DNA from 2 places in the Parafrankia sp. FMc2 genome. Region 1 is predicted to be linked to the other one. Evidence: riboswitches for the same ligand, from Rfam matches in the RefSeq annotation. Region 1 holds a riboswitch; the other holds the start of a gene.
What was found. A riboswitch is a leader RNA that binds a small molecule or an ion and turns the genes downstream of it on or off. The one in region 1 is predicted to bind thiamine pyrophosphate.
Positions count from the first base shown of each region.

Region 1 (4,234 bases):
ACGCGGCCCGGGTCCTGCTCGTCACTGCTCAACGCCTGCTGCTGGACGATGAGGTTGAAGTTGAGGGCGTCCAGGCGGGCCTTGGCCTCGTCGAAGGTCAGCCCGACGAGGTCACGGGGGACCTCGACCGACGACGGCCCCGAGCTCACGACGAGGGAGACCCGCGTGTCCGGGTCGACCTCCGTGCCCGCCGCCGGGTCGGTCCTGATGATCGAGTTCGCGGGCACCGTGTCGCTGGCCTCGGATATCCGCCCGCCCACGGTCAGCTGCGCCGCCGCCAGCTCGGTCTCGGCCTGGTCCGCGGGCCTCCCGTCGAGGTTGGGGACGTGGGTCCTCGGTGGCCCGGAGCTCAGCCGCAGCGTCACGACGGCGCCGTCCTTGATGGCGGCGCCGTCCTTCGGGTCCTGGGCGGCGACGCGGCCCACGGGGAGCGTGCTCGCCATCTCCTCGCCGTAGCGAGGAACCAACCCGGCCTCCTCCAGTTCCTTCTCGGCATCTTCCTGGCTCAGCCCGGTGAGGAGCGGCACCTGTGGATCGCCGCTGCCCACGACCGCCTTCAGCGCGAGGCCGGCGAGGATGAGGCAGAGCACCACCACCCCGGCGACGACCGCCGGCCCGGCGGGCAGCCGGCCCGAGCGCGCCCCCGCCGGAGGGCGACGACGGCGCCCCTGGCCGCCGCCAGTGTTGATCATGCTGGTGGGTGCGACCGGCGGCCCGGTCCGCGGGGCCGGCTTCGGTGCCGGCGGCCTCGGCGCCTCCATCGGCCCGGTGAAGCCGGAGTGGTACTCCTCGTCGGCGTCCGGCGCCGGCAGATAGGGCAGGATCGCGCGCAGCTCGGCGAGCAGCACCGCGCCGTCGGCCGGCCGGTGGTCGGGGTCGCGGGCCGTCGCCCGCAGCGTCAGCGCGTCAAGCTCGGCGGGGACGCCGGCGACGACCGTGGACGGCGCGGGCACGTCACCGTGGACCGACTGGTAGGCCACCGACATCGGCGTCTCGCCGGTGTGCGGCAGATAGCCGGTGATCATTTCGAAGAGCATGACGCCGGCGGCGTAGACGTCGCTGCGCATCCCGGCGGTGCCGTGGGTGACCTGCTCGGGGGCCAGATAGCCGACGGTGCCCATGACGACCCCGCCGGTCATGGCCTGGGTGGCCTGGCTGACCGGGCGGGCGAGCCCGAAGTCGGCGACCTTCACCTGCCCGTCGTCGCCGAGCAGGATGTTCTCCGGCTTGATGTCGCGGTGGATGATGCCGGCGGCGTGTGCCGCGGCGAGCGCCTCGGCGACGGGCTCGAAGATCTCGACGACCTCGGGCACCGACAGCCGCCCGCGGCTGCCGAGGTACTCGCGCAGCGACCGGCCGCGGACCAGCTCCATGACGAGGTAGTGGAGGATGCCGGTCGGCGTCTGGTCGGAGCCCTGGTCGAGGATGGAGACGGCGCGCGGCGTGCTCAGCCGGGCGACCGCGTTGGCCTCCCGGTGGAACCGGGCGACGAACTCCGGGTCGTGGCTGAGGTTCGGATGCATGATCTTGAGAGCGACGTACCGGTCGAGCCGGTTGTCGTGCGCGACGTACACGGTCGCCATCCCGCCGACCGCGAGCCTTTCCTGGGCCGTGTACCGACCGTCGAGAAGACGGCCTATCACAGGGTCGGCCACCGTGGCATCCACGGGGACAGTTTACGATCGGCCGTTCGAGCTGTCGGACAGTGGTCTTACTGCGCAGATTCCCTCACATTCGGCCAGAAGGCGCGGGATCTTCGTCACAGAACCGGGAGACGCGGGTCGGCGGTACGTCCGAGATCAGGTTCGGACGTACCGAAGCCGCTGGTCCCGGCGTGTCGGGCGCCTAGACTGTTGCGTGTACCGGGGAGCCCGCGGACGCGGGCTGAGAGGCCGGCCACGACGCCGTCGGCGACCCGCAGACCCGATCGCGGTCATGCGCGCGTGGGGAGGAACCGTCTGATGACACAGCAGGTCACGCCGGCCCGGCCACAGGAGGCCACCGGGGAGGATCCCGCGACCTCGGGCCGCCCCGCCGGTGGCGTCGGCGCCACCGGCTCCGCGCTCGCCGCGGCGGCGGCGCTGGTGGGGGAGGACCCGTTCCGCGTCGCCGGGACGACGTACGCGAGCCGGCTCCTGGTCGGCACCGGCAAGTTCGCCAGCCACCAGGTCATGCGGGACGCGCTGATCGCCTCGGGGGCCGACATCGTCACCGTCGCGCTGCGCCGGGTGGACCTGTCCCGGGCCGGTGAGGGCGACGTCCTCGACTTCGTGCCGGCCGGGATGACACTGCTGCCGAACACGTCCGGTGCGCTGGACGCGGCCGAGGCACTGCGGCTGGCCCGGCTGGGCCGCGCGGCGACCGGCACCGGGCTGGTGAAGCTGGAGGTCACGCCCGACCCCCGCACCCTCGCCCCGGACCCGATCGAGACGTTGCGGGCCGCCGAGCTGATGGTCGCCGACGGGTTCACGGTGCTGCCCTACTGCTCGGCCGACCCGGTGCTGGCCCGCCGGCTGGAGGAGGCCGGCTGCGCCACCGTGATGCCGCTGGGCAGCTGGATCGGCTCGAACCGCGGCCTGCGCACCCGTGACGCGATCGAGGCGATCGTGGAGACCGCCGGCGTCCCGGTGGTGGTCGACGCCGGCCTCGGGGCGCCGTCGGACGCGGCCGAGGCGATGGAGATCGGGGCGGACGCCGTCCTGGTCAACACCGCGATCGCGATCAGTGCCGACCCGGTCGCGATGGCCCGGGCCTTCGCCCTGGCGACCCTCGCCGGCCGGCTCGCCCGGCTGGCCGGCCGCGCGCGGGCCGGCGGCGCCACGGAGGCCTCGGCGTCCTCACCGCTCACCGGCTTCCTCGGATCCACGGCCAGCAGCGGGGCTCCGGCTGGCAGCGGGGCTCCGGCTGCCAGTGGGGCTCCGGCTGCCAGTGGGGCTCCGTCCGGCGGAGCCGTCTGATGGCGAGCCCGCCGGGGCTGTTCGCACAGGAGCTGGCCGGCCTGGACATTCCCGCGCTGGCCCTGGCCTCGGCGCAGGCGGGCCCCGAGCAGGTGGACGCCGTCCTGCGCCGCGCGGCCGCCGCCGGGCGGGGGGCCACGGCGCGGGGTGACACCGGCGGCCGGCTGGGCCTCGAGGACCTCGCGGTGCTGCTCTCGCCGGCCGCCACCGGCCGGCTCGAGGAGCTCGCCCAGCTCGCGCAGGCCACGACGCTGCGGCGCTTCGGGCGGGCGGTGCGGCTGTTCGCCCCGCTCTACGTCTCGAACGCCTGCCTGTCGTCCTGCACCTACTGCGGGTTCGCCAAGGGGCTGACGGTCGCCCGCCGCACGCTGACGGCGGAGGAGGCCGCCGCCGAGGCACAGCTGCTCGTCGACCGCGGTTTCCGGCATCTCCTGCTGGTCTCCGGGGAGCATCGCGTCGAGGTCTCCGCCGACTACCTGGTCGAGATCGTCGAGCGGCTCCGCCCGTTCGTGTCCTCGCTCTCCATCGAGACCCAGACCTGGTCGGACGACACCTACGCCCGGCTGGTCGCCGCCGGCCTGGAAGGCGCCATCCACTACCAGGAGACCTACGACCGGGAGCGCTACGCACAGGTCCACGTCGCCGGCTGGAAGCGCGACTACGACCGCCGGCTGGCGTCCTTCGAGAGGGCGGCCGGCGCCGGGGTGCGCCGCCTCGGCCTCGGCGTGCTGCTCGGGCTGGCGCCGGACTGGCGGGCCGACGTGCTCGCGATGGCCGCGCACGCCGCCTTCCTCGCCCGCCGCTTCTGGCGGACGGAGGTCTCGGTGGCGCTGCCGAGGATCAAGCCGAGCGCCAGCGGCTTTCCGCCGACCGTGGTGGTGGGCGACGCCGAGTTCGTCCAGGCGCACGCCGCGCTGCGGCTGTTCGAACCGGACGCCGTGATCTCGCTGTCCACCCGGGAACCGGCCGCCCTGCGGGACGGGCTGGTCCGCATCGCGGTGACGACCATGAGCGCCGGCTCGTCCACCGAACCCGGCGGCTACGGCCGGCCCGGCACCGCGCAGGAACAGTTCTCCATCTCCGACGAGCGCTCCCCGGCGGACATCGCCGCGATGCTGGTGGCCGCCGGCTACGAGCCGGTCTGGAAGGACGCCTTCCCGCTGGTCGACGCGGCCGGCTGACCGCCGCGCCGGCCATCGATGGTGCGCCGCGCGGCCGGCCGACGGCGCGCGAGTGTGGCCGGGGCTACTCGCGCGCGACGGTGGACATCCAACCCA
Region 1 is NZ_JBFLUG010000008.1:45,798-50,031, reverse strand. It holds gene pknB (Stk1 family PASTA domain-containing Ser/Thr kinase) at 1-1,655, opposite strand, end outside; TPP riboswitch at 1,854-1,968, shown strand; gene AB1460_RS05050 (thiazole synthase) at 1,962-2,957, shown strand; gene thiH (2-iminoacetate synthase ThiH) at 2,957-4,138, shown strand.

Region 2 (4,234 bases), on a different contig from region 1:
CTGGAGCGCGCCCGGTATCCGTCCGAGGAGCTCGACGGCGCGGTGAAGGCCCTCGCCCCCGGCGGCCATCTGCTGATCGAGCTTCCGAACCCGTCCTGCCCGGCCGCCCGGCGACTGGGCAGGTACTGGCCGGGCTGGGATGTGCCGCGCCGGCTGCACTTCATCCCCGTCGACAACCTGCTCGCGGCGCTGGAGGACCGTGGCCTGCGGCCCATCGTCGTCGAGTTCGGCGCGGCGCAGCGCCCCGGCGACCTCACCGGGGCACTCGGCCTGCTCATCCAGCAGCTGGCGCCGAAACCCGAGCCGTGGCTCGACACCCACCGCAGCGGGCCCGGCCGGCGCCTGCTGCGGGTGCCGCTGCTGCTCGCCTCCATCAGCCCGCTCGTTCTGGCCGCGCTCGTCGAGAGCCTGAGCCGGGCATGGCTGGCGCGGGGGAACCGCTCCAACACCTACCGAGTGCTTGCCCGCAAGGAAGGCTAGTGCCGTGACTGACACGGCGAACCCTGTCAGTCACGGCACTGGTCCCGGTCCCCGACACCGACCGCTACCACCGGCGCCGGGACGGTCAGCTGCCTGAGCCGGGCCTGTGCGGCTAGTCCTGCGGCTGGCCGCCCGCGAGTGGCAGGTAGATGCGGGAGCCCTGCTCGGCGAACTCCCGGGACTTCTCCGCCAGCCCGGCCTGCACCGCGTCCTCGCTGTCGAGGCCGTGCTCGGCGGCGTACTTGCGGACGTCCTGGGTGATGCGCATGGAGCAGAAGTGCGGGCCGCACATGGAGCAGAAGTGCGCGGTCTTCGCCGGAGCCGCGGGCAGTGTCTCGTCGTGGTACTCCCGGGCGGTCTCCGGGTCGAGGGACAGGTTGAACTGATCGTCCCACCGGAAGTCGAACCGGGCGTCCGACAAGGCGTCATCCCAGGCCTGCGCCCCGGGGTGCCCCTTCGCCAGGTCCGCCGCGTGAGCGGCGATCTTGTAGGCGATGACACCGGCCTTGACGTCCTCCCGGTCCGGCAGGCCAAGGTGTTCCTTGGGGGTGACATAGCACAGCATGGCGGTGCCGTACCAGCCGATCATCGCCGCGCCGATCGCCGAGGTGATGTGGTCGTAGCCCGGCGCGATGTCGGTGGTGAGCGGGCCGAGGGTGTAGAACGGCGCGTCGTGGCACAGCTCGCGCTGCAGGTCCACATTCTCCTTGATCTTGTGCATGGGCACGTGGCCCGGGCCCTCGATCATCACCTGGACGTCGTGCTCCCAGGCGACCGAGGTCAGCTCGCCCAGGGTCGCGAGCTCGGCAAGCTGCGCGGGGTCGTTCGCGTCGGCGATGGAGCCGGGGCGCAACCCGTCACCGAGGGAGAAGCTGACGTCGTAGGCGCGCAGGATCTCGCAGAGCTCGGCGAAGTTCGTGTAGAGGAAGTTCTCCTGGTGGTGCGCGAGGCACCATGCGGCGAGGATCGACCCGCCCCGGGAGACGATGCCGGTCTTGCGCCGTGCGGTCATCGGGACGTACCGGAGCAGCACGCCGGCGTGGACGGTCATGTAGTCCACACCCTGCTCGGCCTGCTCGATGATGGTGTCCCGGTAGACCTCCCAGGTGAGCTCCTCGGCCTTGCCCCCGACCTTCTCCAGCGCCTGGTAGATCGGGACGGTTCCGATCGGCACCGGCGAGTTCCGGATGATCCACTCCCGGGTGGTGTGGATGTTCTTCCCGGTCGACAGGTCCATGACGGTGTCGGCGCCCCACCGGGTGGCCCACACCATCTTCTCGACCTCCTCCTCGATGGAGGAGGCCACGGCCGAGTTGCCGATGTTCGCGTTGATCTTGACCAGGAGGTTGCGCCCGATGGCCATCGGCTCGCACTCCGGGTGGTTCACGTTCGCCGGCAGGACCGCCCGCCCGGACGCGACCTCGTCGCGGACCAGCTCGGGGGCAAGGCCCTCGCGCAGGGCGACGAACTCCATCTCCGGGGTGATCTCGCCGCGTCGTGCGTAGGCGAGCTGGGTGACCGCACGGCCGGCGAGGGCCCGGCGCGGTGCCCGCCCCGAGCCGACGAAGAGGTCATCCGCCGGCGTCTGGGCGGCCTGGCCCGGGCCGCTCTGGCTACCCGTCGCCCGCCTGCCGTCGTCGCCGGGCTGCACCGCCCGGCCGGTGATCTCCTCGGTGTCGCCGCGGGCGGCGATCCAGCCCGACCTCAGCGCAGGGAGACCGCGTCGCACGTCGATCCCGGCACCAGGGTCGGTGTAGGGGCCGGAGGTGTCGTAGAGGACGAGGCTGTCGCCGGTGCTCAGCGCGACCTCGCGCATGGGCACCCGCAGGTCGGGCTGGGACCCCACCAGGTAGGTCTTCCTGCTGCCCGGGAACGGCCGGGCCAGGATTCCGTCCGCTGGCTGGTCTGCCGCCGGGATGTCGGAACGCGCGGGCTGGATGTGACGCACCACCTTTGATCACTCCCTACGCCGGAATTACCCGGACAGGTTCAGGCGGTCGGCGGCACCGGCCGTTGCCCGGCCGCCCTCTCAGCCTCCCAGGGTGGAAGCTCCCGCATCTGCCTCGACGCTACGGCAGGTAGCTGCCCTCCGCCACCCCCTTGGTCACCTTCGCCTGGTTCGTCACGCACCGGTTCGTGCCATTCCCGGCGTGTCTCGCGCCGCTCGTCCTGTTCGTCCGTCTCGCTCGGCGTGGCCGTCGTGGCCGGGCCGGGTGCCGGCTCCGCGGGGCCCGGGTCGGAAGCCCCTGGCCCCGCGGACCCGGCGGGGAGCTGGTTGCCGAGCCCCGCGGTGACGAGCGCCGCGACCTCCTCCGGTGCCTGCCACAGCCGCTCGGTGGGGATGGCCAGCACCAGCCGGCCGGCGGGGCGGGCCTGGTGCGGCCCCGACTGGCCGATGCGCACGAGCAGCCGCCAGGGCCCGTACCAGACGTCCAGCCGGCCGGTCGGCGCGTCGGCGGAGTCCGCCGCCAGTGCCCGGCCCGCGGGCAGGGCGAAGGCGAGCTCGATCTGTCGGTACAGCTGGGCGAGCATCCGCGGGGTACGCCGGGCCGCGTCGTCGAGCGTGTCGCCGATCAGTGTGCGGCGGGTGATCGGGCCCCGCCCGGCCATCGCCCGCCGCATCGAGTCGACGGTGACGAAGCCCTGCCGCAGCGCGTCGACGATCAGGGCGCGGGCCTGCTCGCGCTCCCCGGACCACTCGGCCATGTCGACCACGGAACGCGCCGGGACGGTGCGTGCCGGCAGCCGGGTGCGGTGGATGTCCGCCGCGGACAGCCGGGAGGAGCGGCGGAAGGCGACCCCGGGCATCGGCGCGCACCGGCGCTCCGGCGGGATCAACACGGTCACGACGTCGTCGTCGTGGCCGGTGAGGCCGTCGAGGGCAGCGGCCGTGGCGCCGCCGAGGACCGCGCCCCGGCCACCGGCGAGCAGGGCCGCCCAGGCCTGCTGCAGCCAGGGCTGCCCGCCGACTGCCGTGATGAGGACACCGCGGGCGGGCTGCCGCCAGGTGCCAGCGAGGACTCGGGCCCGGATGTCCGCCCGGGTGAGGCCCGCGATAATCGCGTCATGCTCGCTGATGACACCTGACTGAAGGTCGGCGATCTCCCGCCAGGAGAGTCGGCCGGGGCTGAGGGCCATGGTCAGACGATGGCTGTTGTTTATCCGTTGTGTCCATGATGGATTGCGGTCTGTGGATAACCGGTCTCCGGATGGTGCTGCGGGAGCCTGGTCCAGGCGGTTCCGCCGCTGGTCCCACGTCGTCCGGTGTCGACCGCGCGCCGGCAGGCCCTGGTCGGCCGGATGCTGGTGATGGCCGGCGCGTGCCAGGCCCGTATCGTGTGCGACCGACAGGTTCGGCGATGGTGCGGGCGTGGTGCCACACACCATCGCGGTTGTGCATGTGATGGTGGTAGCCGTAGGGGTTCGTCAGGTGGCCGGCGAGGCGCGGCGTCGGCCTGGAAGTCGGAGGAATGGCGACACACCGAAGGTCCGGGCGGTCCGGGAGCCGCCGCACGAGGGGCGGTCACGAGGGCCGCGTTCCCGTGCGGTCCGTCGCGATCGGTCTGGCCGCGGTGGGCGCGACGCTGACCGTGGGCGTCGCCGGCGCACTGCACGTGACCGGGTCCGCCCAGGAGCCGGAGATGTCCGCGACGGCCGCGCGCAGCCAGTCGCCTCCCGCCACCTCGACGCCGGCCGACGCGCCCGACGCCGAGTCGGCGGCCCGGGCTGCCCGCGGCATCACGGACCCCAAGGA
Region 2 is NZ_JBFLUG010000072.1:21,394-25,627, forward strand. It holds gene AB1460_RS22530 (class I SAM-dependent methyltransferase) at 1-480, shown strand, start outside; gene thiC (phosphomethylpyrimidine synthase ThiC) at 593-2,428, opposite strand; TPP riboswitch at 2,425-2,546, opposite strand; gene AB1460_RS22540 (hypothetical protein) at 2,857-3,567, shown strand; gene AB1460_RS22545 (L,D-transpeptidase family protein) at 4,023-4,234, shown strand, end outside.
Region 2: linked by a shared signal. The riboswitch ahead of thiC (phosphomethylpyrimidine synthase ThiC) and the one ahead of AB1460_RS05050 (thiazole synthase) in region 1 are both predicted to bind thiamine pyrophosphate.